DNA from 3 places in the Pseudoalteromonas sp. SG43-4 genome. Region 1 is predicted to be linked to each of the others. Evidence: predicted binding sites of a transcription regulator. Region 1 holds the regulator's gene; each other region holds the start of a gene.

Region 1 (5,145 bases):
TTGTCATCTTGGAATAATGTGATTGTAGCATCAAATTGTACTGCTAATTGCGCAAGCACAGTAGCTGCTCTGGCGTGTAAGCCTAATTTGTTTTTTATTAAAAAGGTATCTTCACAATGCATAACTTACTCTACCTAAGCTGAACAGGTGATTATTCAGCTATATTATTTTTCTTGTTCGCGATGGCGAATTTTTACATTGGGATGTGTCATTGCAAAACTTTCACCGATAGTTTGCGCTAAATACACAGAGCGATGTTGCCCACCTGTACACCCAATAGCAATGGTTAAATAACTGCGGTTATTTCGTTCTAAATGCGGTAACCACGTTTGTACAAATGTTTGAATTTGCCATGTGAATTTTTGCACTATGCTGTGATTAGCTAAATAGTCTTTAACCGGTTGATCTAACCCATTTAAAGGCTTCAACTCTGGTTCCCAGTGTGGATTTGGTAAAAAGCGTGCATCAAATACGTAGTCTGCTTCTTTTGGTATACCGTGTTTAAAACCAAATGATTCAAATGTGACAATCAGTTGCTTATCTTTTTTACCTAAAATCTTTTCACGAATAGATTCAGCGAGTTGATGAACACTTAAATCAGTCGTATCTATCATAAAGTCGGCGCGAGTGGTTAATACATCAAGTAATTCTTTTTCTTTTTTGATGGCTAAATCAAGAGGCAACGAGTCTATTGATAGTGGGTGTAATCTGCGTGTTTCAGAAAAGCGTTTGATCAATGTCTGATCGTCACTATCTAAATAAAATAACGTAGGGTTTGCAAAGCCTGGTAAGTATTCAAGAATATCGTTAAATTCATCTTGTTCTTTAGGGATGTTGCGCACATCTATGCTAACAGCAATTTTATCGTAGCTATCAGACACACTGCGAACTAATGAAGGTAGTAGGTTTACTGGAATATTATCTACGCAATAATAACCTAAATCTTCTACAACGCGCAAAGCAACCGACTTTCCAGAACCGGAACGGCCGCTTATGATAATTAACTCCATTTAACACCCTTTATAAAACTATGATTGATCGACAATAACTTGGTAAAGCTCAGTATCAGATTTTGCACTGCGTAACTGTTTACAAAAATCTTTGTTGTTTAGTTTATCAGCAATGGTTGCTAGAGTCTTTAAGTGCTGCTGGTTATCGCCATCTGGTACGATGAGTGCGACAAAAATATCAACAGGGCGATTATCGATTGCATCAAAGTTTATTGGAGTTTCGCTAACGAGCACTAAAGCCAAAGGCTCTTCTGCACCGCTCATTCTTCCATGAGGAATAGCAATGCCACGTCCTATACCTGTACTACCTAATTTCTCTCTGCTCATTAAAGCATTAAGAATATCTTGTTGCGGTAAATACGGAAGTTTGTCGTGAGCAAGTTCGCTAATGAACTCTAAAATTCTTTTTTTGCTATTAAAAAGGACCGCAGCTTTGCTGCAGTCCTGGCATATAAGTGAACTTAATTTCATCATATTAGTGTCGAGCAAGCTTCTCTTTGTGTTTGATTACTTGGCGATCGAGCTTGTCGATCAACGAGTCAATAGCGGCATACATATCTTGATGTTCTGTAGAGGCAAATAGCTCAGCACCGCTTACGTGTATTGTGGCTTCTGCTTTTTGATTTAATTTTTCTACATCGAGAATGACATGAACATTATTAATATGATCAGAGTGTCTTTCAAGCTTCGCAAATTTAGTATTAATATAGTCTCTTAGTGAATCGGTTAATTCTACGTGACGACCAGTTAAGTTTAGTTGCATAAGCATTACCCTCTTAGTTTAGCGTCTTAAATCAGACTTTTACGCTGATTTGACGGTGGAATAGCAAGAGATTCGCGGTATTTTGCGATTGTACGTCTCGCTACTTTAATTCCTTGCTCAGCCAATATATCCGCTATTTTGCTATCACTCAATGGTTTTGCTGAGTTTTCTGCTGCGATTAATTTTCGGATAAGCGCACGTATTGCTGTAGATGAACATTCACCACCGTTTTCAGTACTTACATGGCTTGAGAAAAAATATTTAAGCTCAAATATACCACGGGGTGTATGCATGTACTTTTGAGTAGTTACGCGAGAAATTGTCGATTCGTGCATTTCTACCATTTCAGCAACATCATTTAAAACCATTGGTTTCATGGCTTCAGGGCCATGTTCAAAAAAGCCTTGTTGTTGCTTAACAATACAATTAGTAACTTTTAATAGCGTGTCGTTTCTACTTTCTAAGCTTTTAATAAACCATTTAGCTTCTTGTAAATGTGAGCGAATAAACTGGCTGTCGCCACTTGATTTTACAGTGCGAGACATTGCCGCGTATTGGCTATTAACACGAATTTTAGGCATGCTATCTGGGTTTAATTCGACAACCCAGCGGCCTTTAATTTTTTTAACTGACACATCAGGAATAACATACTCAGATTCTTCCCTTACAATAGTATCTGCAGGTTTTGGGTTGAGAGTATGTATTAGTGTCATTACTTCTTTAAGCTCTTCTTCTTTGAGCTTAGTTTTTTTCATTAATGTACGATAGTCGCGAGCTGCTAATAGATCAATATGCTCGGTTAAAATCATTTTCGTTTCATTAATATAAGGTGTTTCTTTATCAAATTGATTAAGCTGAATACACAAACACTCTTGTAAACTACGTGCAGCAATACCAACAGGATCAAACAGTTGGATGCGTTTTAATACCGCTTCAATTTCATCAAGTTCGACTTCGTTATCATCTTCGTTTTCTTGATTAAAGCTTTCTAAAATCTCTTCGCAGCTTAGTGTTAAAATACCTGAATCATCGACAGCTTCTACAATAGCAATAGCAATAGCTTCGTCTGTAGGGCTAAATGGCGTTAGTTGTAATTGCCACATTAAATACTCATGGAGCGTTTCAGTAGAGGCGCCTTGGTATATTGATTCGTCTTCAGGCATTGGACCTGATGAGGCTGCAGGAGCTGCACTCATGTACTCATCCCAACTGACATCCATAGCCATGTCGTCACTTAGCGTGTCTTTTGCAAGTGCTTCACCAGTATCTTGTTCGTATTCGCTCGGAGCATCATCAGCAGATGCGCTAACAGTTATGTCATCGGTATCAGCTTTTTGCTCGTTTTTACCAGCAGCGTCTTCGGAATAGTCTGCCTCTTCAACCTCTAATAGTGGATTACTGTCGAGAGCTTCTTGTATTTCTTGCTGGAGATCCAATGTACTGAGTTGCAACAAACGAATAGCTTGTTGCAACTGTGGAGTCATTGTAAGTTGCTGGCCCATGCGCAGCTGTAGTGATTGCCTCATGTATCTCTAACAATCCTTTTATGTTGTTATAATTAATACTAGCAGATGCTTAAAGACATGGCGTAAATGTTACAGCCTAAATTGCTCGCCTAAGTAAACATCGCGTACTGTTTTATCATTTAATACGTGTTCTGGAGTACCTGATGCAATCAGCTCCCCATGAGAAACAATGTAGGCTTTTTCACAAACATCAAGGGTCTCTCTTACGTTATGGTCGGTAATTAATACACCAATCCCACGATTTTTAAGATGTTCTATTATTTTCTTTATATCTAATACCGAAATAGGGTCAACACCGGCAAACGGTTCATCCAGTAATATAAATTTAGGATCTGCTGCCAGCGCTCGTGCTATTTCTACACGACGACGTTCTCCCCCCGATAATGCCATACCTTGGCTATCACGAATGTGTTGTATGCTAAATTCATCTAATAAGTTATTGAGCGTGTCTTCTCTGGCTTGTTTATTTAGTTCCTTGCGCGTTTCTAAAATGGCCATTAAGTTTTGATAAACAGTCAGCTTTCTAAAAATCGATGACTCTTGTGGTAAGTAGCCTATGCCTAATCTAGCACGACTATGCATAGGTAAAAGAGTAATATCGTTATCATCAATAGATATTTTACCTTTGTCGCTAGGAACAAGCCCTACAATCATATAAAAAGTCGTTGTTTTACCAGCACCGTTAGGGCCAAGTAAGCCAACTATACTGCCAGCTTGTACTTCAAGGCCGACGTTTTTTACAACTTCACGACCTTTATAGCTTTTTGCTAATAGTTCTGCTTTTAATGTGCTCATGGTTGACCTTTATCGCCTTTTTTACTTTTTTTAGTTTCGATCGGTACTAAAATTGTGTGAACGCGGTCAGTTGAGTTTTCATCTTTTTCGGCACTGATGAGTTGCTGCTCTATGTCGTAGGTAATGCTTTTAGCATTTATTTTTTGTCCGGCTTGCGATACTTGTGCATTACCAACAAGCGTTAAAAAACGCTTAGATACATCATAACGTACTTCGTCAGCACTGGCGCTCATAGTCGTGCCGTCTGATTGCTTTTCTTCAAAGTGCGCAGGGCTACCTGTGGCAATTAATAATTGTTTATTATCACCAAGTTCATCACGTTTGTGTACTTCGAGGCGATCGGCTGTAATGCGGCGATTACCGTGAATAATCTCAACGTTTTTCTCAAAAATACCCACATTAGCTTTCAATTGACCTTCTTGCTTGTCGGCACTTATTGAAATTTGATTGGCAGCAGGTTGCGTGTTTTGCTCTGCAGCACTACTATTAAACGCTAGTATAAGTGTAGGAATTATAAGTGATTTTAATATTTTATTGGTCATAATATATGGTTCGCGTATGGTTAATTAGTTTTATCACTTCGGTTTTCAAGTCGGCTTCTAGGCCTTTACCGGTGATTTTTAAATTGGGTCCAGTGATAATGACGGGTTGCTCCGAACGCATTGTTAATAACTTTATATCAACCTGAATATTATCAGCATTGATTTTGTCTATCATGGCGTTATCGGTTAAATTTTTGGCAACCACATTACCTTCTAAAATTAATTGTTTATCTTCATATAATGTTGCTTCGTCTGCATTTATTTGCCACGTTTGTTGCTCGTTATATAAAGTAAAAATGGGTTTTTCAAAAAACGTGAAACCTAATTGCTGGTATAGCTCCATTTTAGCCGCAGTGACTTTGTGGCTAATTTTACCTTGCTCATCATAGGCTGTCTGTTTGAGCTCAATAGCTATGTAATCAGGCTTAGCAACAACTTCAGGCTCAGCCTGAGGCACAATATTTGTTTGTGTAAAATAAGGGTACCAAAGCCAAACCATACAGCTAATG
Region 2 (5,145 bases), on a different contig from region 1:
AGGGATAAAGCGATATACTAAAGGCTGCATTACATTTTCTAGTGCGGTTGCACGTGGTATTAAGTTAAAGCTTTGAAATATAAACCCGACACTTTCATTACGCTGATGAGCAAGCTCTGTCTCGGTCATACTTTTTACTAGTTTATCTTTTAAGTAGTATTCGCCACTGCTGGGTGTATCTAAACAGCCTAATAAGTTCATCAAGGTCGACTTGCCTGAACCAGAAGGTCCTATAATCGCCACGTATTCGTTTTGCATTATATGTACGTTTACATCATCAAGTGCCTTAAATACCTCTGAGCCCATTTTGTATTGTTTATTAATATGCTCTAGCTTGATTACCGCAAACATTAGGCTTCTTCCTTGTCTGCATCTGATTTAAGTTTTACCACATCACCTTCAGTCAGAAGACTTACTGGGCGCGCAGGGCCAATAACTATTTTGTCGCCCTCATTTAAGCCGTCAGTAATGGCTTGCTCTATATCAGATGATATTCCAACAGTTACGGCAATTTTGCTAACGGTGTTATCACTATTTAGTCGCCATACAAATGTTTTATCGTCTTCTTTTTGGATTGCTTCTATTGGAAGTTTTAAACCGTTTTCGGCAATGCTTGTTGCGATCTCTGCTCTACAACTCATTCCTGCATATAGCTGGCGCTCAGTAGTGTCGAGTAATACTTTTACTTTAAACGATAAACCTTGAGAGCCGGCTTGGTTTTTAGCTGAAGTACCAATATTGATTACTGTGCCACTAAATGGTTTATTAGGGTATGCAGCCGCATAAATATTCGCTTTTTGGTTAAGCTTAATACTCGCAATGTCGGTTTCATCCACACGTAGCTCGGCTAAAATAGCACTTGGGTCGGCTACTAGCATTAAATCAGAGCCAATAATATTAGTAGTACCGGCTATAACGGTTTCACCTTCTTTAATATTTACAGATGCAAGCAAGCCGCTCATTGGAGCTCTAAAAACACTTTTACTTAAGCGATCTTGCGCAATTTGTAGTGACGCTTGTGCTTGGTTGTACGACTCTATTCGTGATTCAATATCGATTTTAGCTAGATCGCGTGCGCTTTCAATATTCTCGTAGCTCTCTTGATTACCTAAACCGACATCATATAAGTCTTTTTGTCTTTTAAGTTGGCGCTCTAGGTTAGCAAGGCGTGTTTTATTGTGTTTAATTTCAATTTCTGTGGCGCGAAGGATTGCTTTACTACGGGAAACTTCTGATTCAAAAGCAGTTGTATCAAGGCGCATTAACATATCGCCTTGTTTAACTCCTTGGCCTTCTTGAACAAATATTTTATCTACTCGGCCTGTCACTTCAGAGCGTAATTGCACTTGTGTATTAAAAACTAAATTACCTGAAGCCATTATTGAGTCAGCAATGTCGCCAAGCTCTACTTGAGCAATATTTACTTCGGCTTGTTTTTCATCGCCAGAAATTTGCTTTGACACAATTAGGGCTATAAATGCGCCTACAGCGAGTGTGATGATTATTGCTTTTTTCATTTTATCTATCCGTGAATTAAGTAATGTGGAGCTAGTATCTACCTCCACTTAAGAGTTAACTTGCTGCAATGATTGCCCAAATACCAAAAATAATAATTGAAGGAAGAGCAGAGAATAGGAGTGCTTTGTTAGTTGAAAAATTAGTCCAGCATTTTAAGCCGATCATTCCCAGCGCAATGCTCCAAAAGCTAAATAAGTTTATTGATTCTAATAAGCTATAAAAAGGATGGCCAATTTCAAGTCCTATTATTAATTGGTTAATAGATGCGTAGCTATATACGGCTTGTTGAGATATTTGATCTGTACTTGCACTTAGTACAAGAGCAATTGTTCCTAGGCTTGAAATAACAACTGGCATCATTGTCCAGGTAGCGAATCCATACCAAGCTCCGTAGCTATGTTCTGATTCAGGATCTTGTTTAGCCACAAGCATATAATAAAGTGCCATTAATGCATTCATGATAGCCAGCGCAATTACGCCGCCAAACAAACCAAACCATATTTGGCCTTCTGCATTTTGCTCTATACTTTGGCGAATCATTTTTTGCTCGCCAATCGTCGCATCAATAGTTGATGCTGCTACTTGCTCATTAATCAAAAACTGCATATCAACAGTGGAATAAAAAATATAAATACTCGCCATTGAAACTAAAGACATGACTATAAAAGCAAGCCATGACCAACCTTTGGCGTGTTCAACACCATTGAAAGCTTTACTAGGACTTATATAAATATCGAGTAGGGCGCTAAACGCGTTAGGTGATTTCATTATTATTCCTTTATACCTATTTTATGGCTAGGCAGTTATAAATGCCCAGTGACTAGGTAATAGAATAAAGGAAAATGTATGTATTGTTTTCATTCAATTGTAACGGTTTGTTAACAGATGTAAGGGGTCTTGTTCAAAAACAAGAAAAGGGCCAAAAGGCCCTTCGTGTCGCAGCAAGTAACACATTCTTTCTTATAAATTAAAGTCTACAGAATAAGCAACGTAAGCTTTAATATCTGAGTCATCCATATCTGTATCAGATAAACCAAAAGTGAACCCATCTTTCGAAATTGATACACCGTAATCTAAGATATTATCATCGCCAATAAAGTCACCTGAGTAGTGGCCTAAGTGAAGTGCCATTTCAGTGCCGTTACTGCCAACAGCAAAACCGTAGTCAGCTGTCAGGTAAAGTGAATCACCAAAGTCTGTACCATCACCACTTGCAGCTGATGTTGCAAGTACTGAAGCACCAAATGTAAAGCCTTCAACACTGATGCTACCGTAAATTTCAGAGAAATCTGCGTCAGCTTCAGAAGCGGCATCTGGGTAAGCGTAATAAATATAGCCAACATCGTAGCTAACGCTTTCGTTAATGTCGCCACCAAAGCCTGCATATAAATCAAGCTCATAGGTCATTTCATCTGCCCACGATGCATTTGAAGCCCAAGTACCTGCATAAAAGCCCGATTCATTGGCGTAATCAATACCGCCTGAAATAGCTGCATCGCCCCCAGTTTGCTCTTGACCACGCCATAAGTAGTTTGATGTTGCCGCTGCGTTTGCTGTTACTTCAGCATGTACGGCTGTTGATGTTAAAGATGTTGCGCCCATTAATGCTATAGCACTTATGGCGATGGTTTTTTTTAGTTTTAGCATGTCCATTTCCCGTTATATGATTTTTGCTCGCCAAGGTTTTTATTATGTATTCGGAACCTTTAGGCTGACGGCTTTTTATTGTTTAACTAACGGGATAATTGCACTGTATGTGCCAGCTTCATTATTTTTTATTAAAAATTATTTTTATACATTAAAAACATGGGCTTGTATTTTATAGATTGAGATGAGAGATGGTATGTAGGAAGATGTTGCGCACACTGCTGGTGCATAAATTAACCTAGCCGCACCATAAAAGTACGGCTAAATTAGAAGTTTTTAGCCAAATATAGTGCGCATAAGGCTAATTGTTTCGTTTACACTACGACCTTTTTGAACTTCACTCACAATTGAATCGCGCTTACTGCGAATGTGCTCAGGAATATCGTCAGCAGCAAGTGCGCGGTCTACTAAAATTTCTGCAGACTCTTTACCTCTACGCTGAGTTTTACCTGTCGTAGTTGTAGTTCGTTTAGGCTTACTTAACAGTTTGATGTAGTTAGAGTTATCTGGTGTTTTAGCATCAGCATAGTGAAAGAAACATGGGATTAGTGCTTTAATAGCAACTAATTGTTCTTCTAACTCATTACTAGGTTTAGCCATTTTGTACCATGACATAGCTTGAATACCTTTTACAATATCTTGCCAGTAACGCTCAAAATCACTATTTTTTAGTTTAGAAACACCAAGGGCACCGCATAATGCATCTAATCGATTGTTTGTGATCGGAGTAAATATATCAGGGCGACGCATTGCAAGTAGTCGTGTTGCAGGCGCAAGTGTTGGTTTTTCATTATTGTCGGTGAATATTTTTGAATAAGCAGCAACAAATTGTTGATATTCGTATTGAGTAATGTCACCTTCAAGTGGAATATTTACTAGTGCATCGTCAAAGGCACCTGGTAAATCGCTAAGCATTTGATGAAAGCTCTTCGCACTTTTTGTTGATGCAAACCATTCAACGTCAAAGTTATATGTGCTTGGATCAAGTGATGCCATGTGCTTACCGCTAAACGCAAGTAAATCTTCAGGAATCATATCTTTAAGAGATTGTTCACGAATGCTCTTAATGTAGTCTACTAAGCGAAGCTGTTCATCAAGAGCAATAACGTCTTTGTGTTGTTCTACAAATACACTTACTACAGGCCACGGAGCAATACGTAAAGTTTTAACCTGTAAAAAGCTGATAGCTGAAATAAGCTGATCGTGTAGCTTCTTAAGTACTGGTAATTGCTGCGGCTCTAGTAAGTCGTAGTTCATACGATCTCTGCTTGCACTTAGCAATTCGTAACACCAAGGTAAAAAATCATCAGGGTGGTTTTCTACTTTCACGGCCATAAGGTTAAGGCTTAATTCTGAAGATTGCTTCAGAATGTTCTGATAGATTTGATTTTCTTGTTCGCCTAGCGTCATTTTTGACGGTGAAATTAGCAGTTTTTTCATGCCTTGTAGAATCTCCGGTTTAGATATATATTTTTTTGCTGGTCTATTTTAGCGCAATTACGCTAATAACAACAGCGCTGTCCTCCATACGTTGCAATTGAAATAGCTAAATCGGTGTTTTTGCTAATAGAATGAGACCAACGCTTTAACATGTATCAATCATTTTTATCTAGTACAAAGAGACTTTCAACTGAGGTATTAAAATGCTTTGCTATTTTTAGAGCAATTATTACCGAAGGGGTAAATCGTGCCGTTTCTACTGTACTAATAGTCTTACGTGAAACCGCAATTAGATCAGCCAAGTCTTGTTGAGAAAGGCCTGCTTCTTTGCGGTATTTTGCAATTTTATTTTGCACTTTTGCTCCTAATCTTTGCTTTGCCAAAGAATTGATACGCCGTATATTAAACTCATTACAGCAAGGTAAAATGTAGCCATCATGCTGTGAGATACTTCTAAAGCAAGAGTATCGGAGAGTAAGTACACGCCACCCATACTAAAAAGTAAGCCAAGCACGACATGTTTATAGGCAATAGTGTCGA
Region 3 (5,145 bases), on a different contig from region 1:
CCAAGTGATGCAGAACATGTGCTTAAGAGCCAGCCTGTATTTGTTTGATAAAAATGCCTGCCATAATGCTTTATATAATGCATGCTTTGTTTGCTTGCTCGACTTGCTGCAATAGTTAAAGCGAGTAAGCGCATGGGAATGTATTCAATAATAAACAAGAGTGTTTTAAGCGGTTTTAAAAAGTAACTATTTGGGGGGATATCACTACGCCATGCTTGTTGTATTAAGGTAAGTAACCGATAGGCAAGGGCAGCAATAGGACCAAATGCTAAAAATATAAATATGACTACGAAATAGTATCGAGCGGTGCGCAGTATTAAGCTCTCAATTAATGCTTTGATAATACCAGCAGATGAAAGTCTATTAACTTCACGGGCAAGCAGTGGTTTTAGTAATTCGCGTGCTGTGGATTTTTGATTTTGTTTAGTTAGCTTTGCAATGCGAAGTGCTTTTTTATCAATGCTCTTACTTTCTAGGCATAAATATAAAATAAGGCCAGCGAGTAATTCAGGATAAAAAGCAAACTCGAGTAGTAACACTACAATAATGAGAATAACACTTAAAATAAGTGAGCTTGCGAGGATAGCTGCCAAATATTGATAGCTTTTAGGTTCTTTGCTTTTGTATATACGTTTGCCAATAGCACTAAAAACAGCATTTAACGCCGTATTAGGATGATACCAGCTAATAAGGGGAATAAAGCGCTCAGCAAGGAGCGCTAGTATAAAGGCAATAAAGTCCAAGTGATTTTGAACAATATTGCTAAGCATTTACAGAGATACTGCTGTAAGCTTTTCTAAAAGTGCAACAACCATTTTAGATGAGTTGATTGATGCTGTTTCTAGGTATTCTTCAAATGATTGTGGTGACTCTTTACCAGCAATATCAGACATTGAGCGAATTACCACAAATGGTGTGTTTAGCGTAAAACACGTTTGTGCAATTGAAGCGCCTTCCATTTCAACAGCAAGCATTGTAGGAAAATCACTACGTGCTTTATCAATGCGTATAGGGTCACACATAAATGTGTCACCAGTACAAATTAAGCCAACGAGTGTTTTAACATCACTGATTTGTTCGATAGTTTGCTGTGCTGCTTCAACTAATTTAGGGTGTGCTGCAAAGCCTGCCGGCATTTGTGGTACTTGGCCAATTTCGTAGCCAAAAGCAGTTACGTCTACATCGTGGTGACGTACTTCTGACGAAATTACTACATCGCCAACACTAAGAGAAGGATCGAATCCACCGGCTGAGCCTGTGTTAATTATGCAATCAGGTTTGAAGTTATCGATCAGTAAGGTAGTTGCAATAGTTGATGCGACTTTACCAATACCAGATTGAACAAGTGTCACCGTGTTACCAGCCAACTCGCCAGTATAAAAAGTGAAACCTGCTTTAGTTAAAATTTGTGGGTTTTGCATAGCTTCACGTAAAATTTTAACTTCTGGCTCCATTGCGCCAATAATACCAACATTCATAAAGTTTAATTCCTGAGTTTGAATCACTTGATTATACGTGAAGTTAGCAATAAAAAACAAAAAAGCGAGCTTGTTTATGAGCTCGCTTTAAATACTTTTTAGGAGAGTATTTAATTCGTTTTTTAAATTTCAGCTAACGCGGTGGTTTGCGCTTTAGCTTGAGAAGGTGAAAGTACCGCTGGCTTATGTGAGCGATTACGAACAGGGCGCTGAGTTTGTGTTGCTGCAGGCTTACCAAGTTTAAACATAATTGCATCGCGTACTTCAGAAGGGCGGTAGCCCGATTTAACTTTCATACGAATATGTGGAATGCCCGCAGACTCTAGTGCACCGTTTACAAACCAGTCGCGTTGAGCTTTGTGGCCATCTTTGTTGGCATTGTTAACTAGGTCAACAGCAGCAATGATTGTTAGTTTTTCTTTATCGATTAAAACAAAGTCGAGTTGCTTATTTTTAGCTTTAGCTAAAGCAGCACGTTTAGACTTTACTGAAAGGCCTTGCTTACAGTCAATAACGTCGATTAACTTAACGCGACTAACAATTTTATATTGATCGCCAACAGCACGCTCTAGAAGATTTAAAAAAGCGCCTTCAACCTGCGTAAAAACAGTTTGCTTGCGAGTAAAAGGATACGGGTTTCCGCCATCGTCATTAAATTTTGACGCAACAACAGAGGCCCCGACAACTAATACTAGGATTAATAATAAAGCGAATTCCATACGGTAACTCCATAACAACAAATTGACACTGCTCAAACAAAGCAATTTACGTGCCTAAAAAGTATGGGTTATAAAATAATTACCGGCTGGTTTACAAGCAATAGCTACACAGCGATTAAGCTTTGTAGCCTCCTTTAATACCTTTTACTGCAATAGCTACAGCATCGTGTGCATGCAGTGACTCATAGTGGTTTATTTGCAGCCAATAATCACTGTAATGGTTTGCCTCTAGCAATGCTTTAATTTTACGCGCTGCATCTTCACAAAACATAAGGTTTTGACCATTCAAACGGGCAAATTCTTGCTCATCTTCACGTTTTACTGCTGCTTGTACTGGTGTTTTAAGCTCAGCTTCAAGAGTGTTAATTAGCGTAACTACGTCAAATTCTTGAATGTTGCTATCAAGCTTTACTTTTACGTTGGCAATAGAGCGCTGCGAGTGGGGAGTCGCTACAATACCTTGTGTAGTGCCTAGCCATTCGTGCACATCTTTTTGGCTCAACGTTTCTTGGTTAAACTTTTCGTTAAACGCGTTTTGTATAAGCTGGCGCGCAAGTGCAGCAGAGCATGGGCACGTTGAAGAATAAGTAACATCTACGGTTAGCTCGTAGCTAATAACGTTATTTTCAATTGTACTGGTAAGTACAACTGGGTAGCTTTTCCAGCCCGCTTTGCCACTTAATAGTGACTTACGGCGTAGCGGTAATTCAAATTTAAATTCAATTTGTGCTTTATTGCTCAGCCCTTCGTGGCTAGTTATAAAGGTATCGAGTGCCTGCGCTATTGTTTGCGGATTGACTTGCTGCTCGGTTGAAAGCAGATCAAGTGCCAAAAATAGACGTGACATATGAATGCCTTTGGCATCTTCTTTATGTAAATTTACAAATGCACGAGCTTTGGCGTTTACTGTAACTGGAGATAAGTCTCGGGATTCAAAAATAAATGGCAGTTCTATTTCGCCCATGCCAACCCAGTCTAATTTACCTGTTTGTAAAGCGGGTGCAGTGTCTGCTATATCTGGCATATTGGTTTGCATGTGCGCTACTCGTATTTTGGGGATAATAAAGCGGGGCATTTTACACTAAATAATTTATTGCTGAAATGATGAGTTTAATAGATGAGCTAAATCAAACATGAAAAATTCTGTTTTTATCGCACAACGTGAGTAGTGGTAGGAGAAAAATGCTAAAATCTGGGAAAATGGTATGTTTATACATACGCATTGCCTTCTTTATATTAAGTACACAGCTAAGAGATAAAATTACGTATGACCGATTATTCTTTGAGCCCTTGGGCTCGGGTACTTTCCAGCTCAATAACGCGATTTGGTGAATTTAAAACCGCTGCTATTTGTTACACTTTATTTTTAACTGTATCTCTTATTTTATCGAGCATGTTTTATTATGTGGCGATAGGCGAATTACACCTGGTTGATATTTTAGCCGTGGTATTTTTTACGGCTGTAGTTTCTCCTTTAATTATAAGTGTGTTGCTTAATTCAATTCGACAACTAGATGCCTCATATGCTTATTTAGATAGCGCCACCAAACAAGAAAAGCTTTTAAATCAAACCCTAAAAGATAACATTAACCGTCTAAACATCGAAATTGATGAGCGTAAAATGGCATTTCATGCCAAGCATCGCGCTATCGAAGAACTACGACGAGAAATTGCTGAGCGTAAAAAAACACAACAAGAACTTGCTCAACAAAGCATGCTGCAGCGCTCAATAGTTGATTCATCTCCTGATTTATTTTATTACCGCGATAACAATGGCGTGTTTGCTGGTTGTAATAAAATGTTTGAAGAAGTAATGGGCAAATCAAGTAGCGAACTAATTGGCAAAACGGTTGAGCAGATATTTCCTAGCCACTTTTTATCTGAAGTTTTGAAAACCGATAAAGAAGTAGAGCAAAGCCATAAAGCACTAACCATTGATGTGGGTTATGAGGTAAATGGCGAAACGCGTTGGTTTGAGCTGCGTAAATTACCTTTTATAAATGATGAAGGTGATTACATTGGTCTACTGGGCTTTGGTCGTGATATCACAAGTCGTAAGGAGGCCGCTCAAGCGCTCGAAACGGCCTATAAAGACAAAGGTAAGTTTATTGCCACATTAAGCCATGAACTACGTACACCGCTCAATGGTATTGTTGGTTTAACACGAATGCTGCTTGATACTGACTTAAACAAACAGCAGCGTAGTTGGGGTAATACTATATTTTCGAGTGCTGAAACGCTCGGCAATATTTTTAACGATATTATTGATTTAGACAAAATAGATAGAGATCAGCTCGATATAGTGACCAACTCTATTAATGTATCAGACTTTATAAATGACGTTGTTAACTTTGCGGGCTTAATCGCGGAGCAAAAAGAGCTAGAGTTTGATATTAAGCGCAATGGGGTGCTGGATATTTACGCACAGCTCGACCCAACTCGCTTACGCCAAGTTGTTTGGAACTTAATTAATAATGCCGTTAAGTTTACACAGCAAGGAAAGGTAACACTTGAATGTAGCCGAGAAAACAGAGTTGAAGGCCCATGGTTAGTTATGAAAGTATCGGATACCGGCCAAGGTATTCCGCCAGAGCAGCTTGCTCATATATTTGATATGTATTACAAAGCGCCAGATTTAAAAGGGACTAACGCAATAGGTTCCGGTATTGGTTTGGCTGTAACTAAGGCACTTGTAAGTGCGATGAAAGGGATAATTACAGTAAATAGTACTGAGGGCGAAGGAAGTTGCTTTACAGTTCAAATACCGCTTAGTCTATGTGTAGCACCAACAGAGCAAAGTTATGTTGGTCGTGGTTTGTATATTTTACTAGTAGAAGATGTACCTCTTAACGCCGAAATTGCTACAAACTTATTAGAGCAACGCGGGCATGAGGTGTTGTGGGCTGAAACCGGTGAAGATGCACTCTCGTTTGTCGAAACCGAAGATG

The links. The regulator sigma-54, encoded in region 1, starts transcription at its own class of promoters, with help from an activator protein. The targets are predictions, from matches to a motif close to GTTGGCACGNNNNTNGNNT.
Region 2: the regulator sigma-54 is predicted to act here: its motif matches at 3,264-3,282, upstream of H5160_RS15355 (TorF family putative porin).
Region 3: the regulator sigma-54 is predicted to act here: its motif matches at 2,237-2,255, upstream of H5160_RS09310 (DUF2726 domain-containing protein).

Annotation. Positions count from the first base shown of each region.
Region 1 is NZ_JACJFB010000002.1:283,393-288,537, forward strand. It holds gene H5160_RS03285 (HPr family phosphocarrier protein) at 1-122, opposite strand, end outside; gene rapZ (RNase adapter RapZ) at 165-1,010, opposite strand; gene ptsN (PTS IIA-like nitrogen regulatory protein PtsN) at 1,029-1,481, opposite strand; gene hpf (ribosome hibernation promoting factor) at 1,486-1,773, opposite strand; gene H5160_RS03305 (RNA polymerase factor sigma-54) at 1,800-3,299, opposite strand; gene lptB (LPS export ABC transporter ATP-binding protein) at 3,369-4,094, opposite strand; gene lptA (lipopolysaccharide transport periplasmic protein LptA) at 4,091-4,636, opposite strand; gene lptC (LPS export ABC transporter periplasmic protein LptC) at 4,626-5,145, opposite strand, start outside.
Region 2 is NZ_JACJFB010000016.1:84,636-89,780, forward strand. It holds gene H5160_RS15340 (ABC transporter ATP-binding protein) at 1-351, opposite strand, end outside; gene H5160_RS15345 (efflux RND transporter periplasmic adaptor subunit) at 351-1,517, opposite strand; gene H5160_RS15350 (YIP1 family protein) at 1,573-2,286, opposite strand; gene H5160_RS15355 (TorF family putative porin) at 2,479-3,165, opposite strand; gene H5160_RS15360 (hypothetical protein) at 3,442-4,605, opposite strand; gene H5160_RS15365 (helix-turn-helix transcriptional regulator) at 4,761-4,961, opposite strand; gene H5160_RS20480 (hypothetical protein) at 4,970-5,145, opposite strand, start outside.
Region 3 is NZ_JACJFB010000007.1:177,984-183,128, reverse strand. It holds gene H5160_RS09320 (regulatory signaling modulator protein AmpE) at 1-770, opposite strand, end outside; gene mtnN (5'-methylthioadenosine/S-adenosylhomocysteine nucleosidase) at 771-1,478, opposite strand; gene H5160_RS09310 (DUF2726 domain-containing protein) at 1,601-2,197, opposite strand; gene folE2 (GTP cyclohydrolase FolE2) at 2,313-3,233, opposite strand; gene arcB (aerobic respiration two-component sensor histidine kinase ArcB) at 3,465-5,145, shown strand, end outside.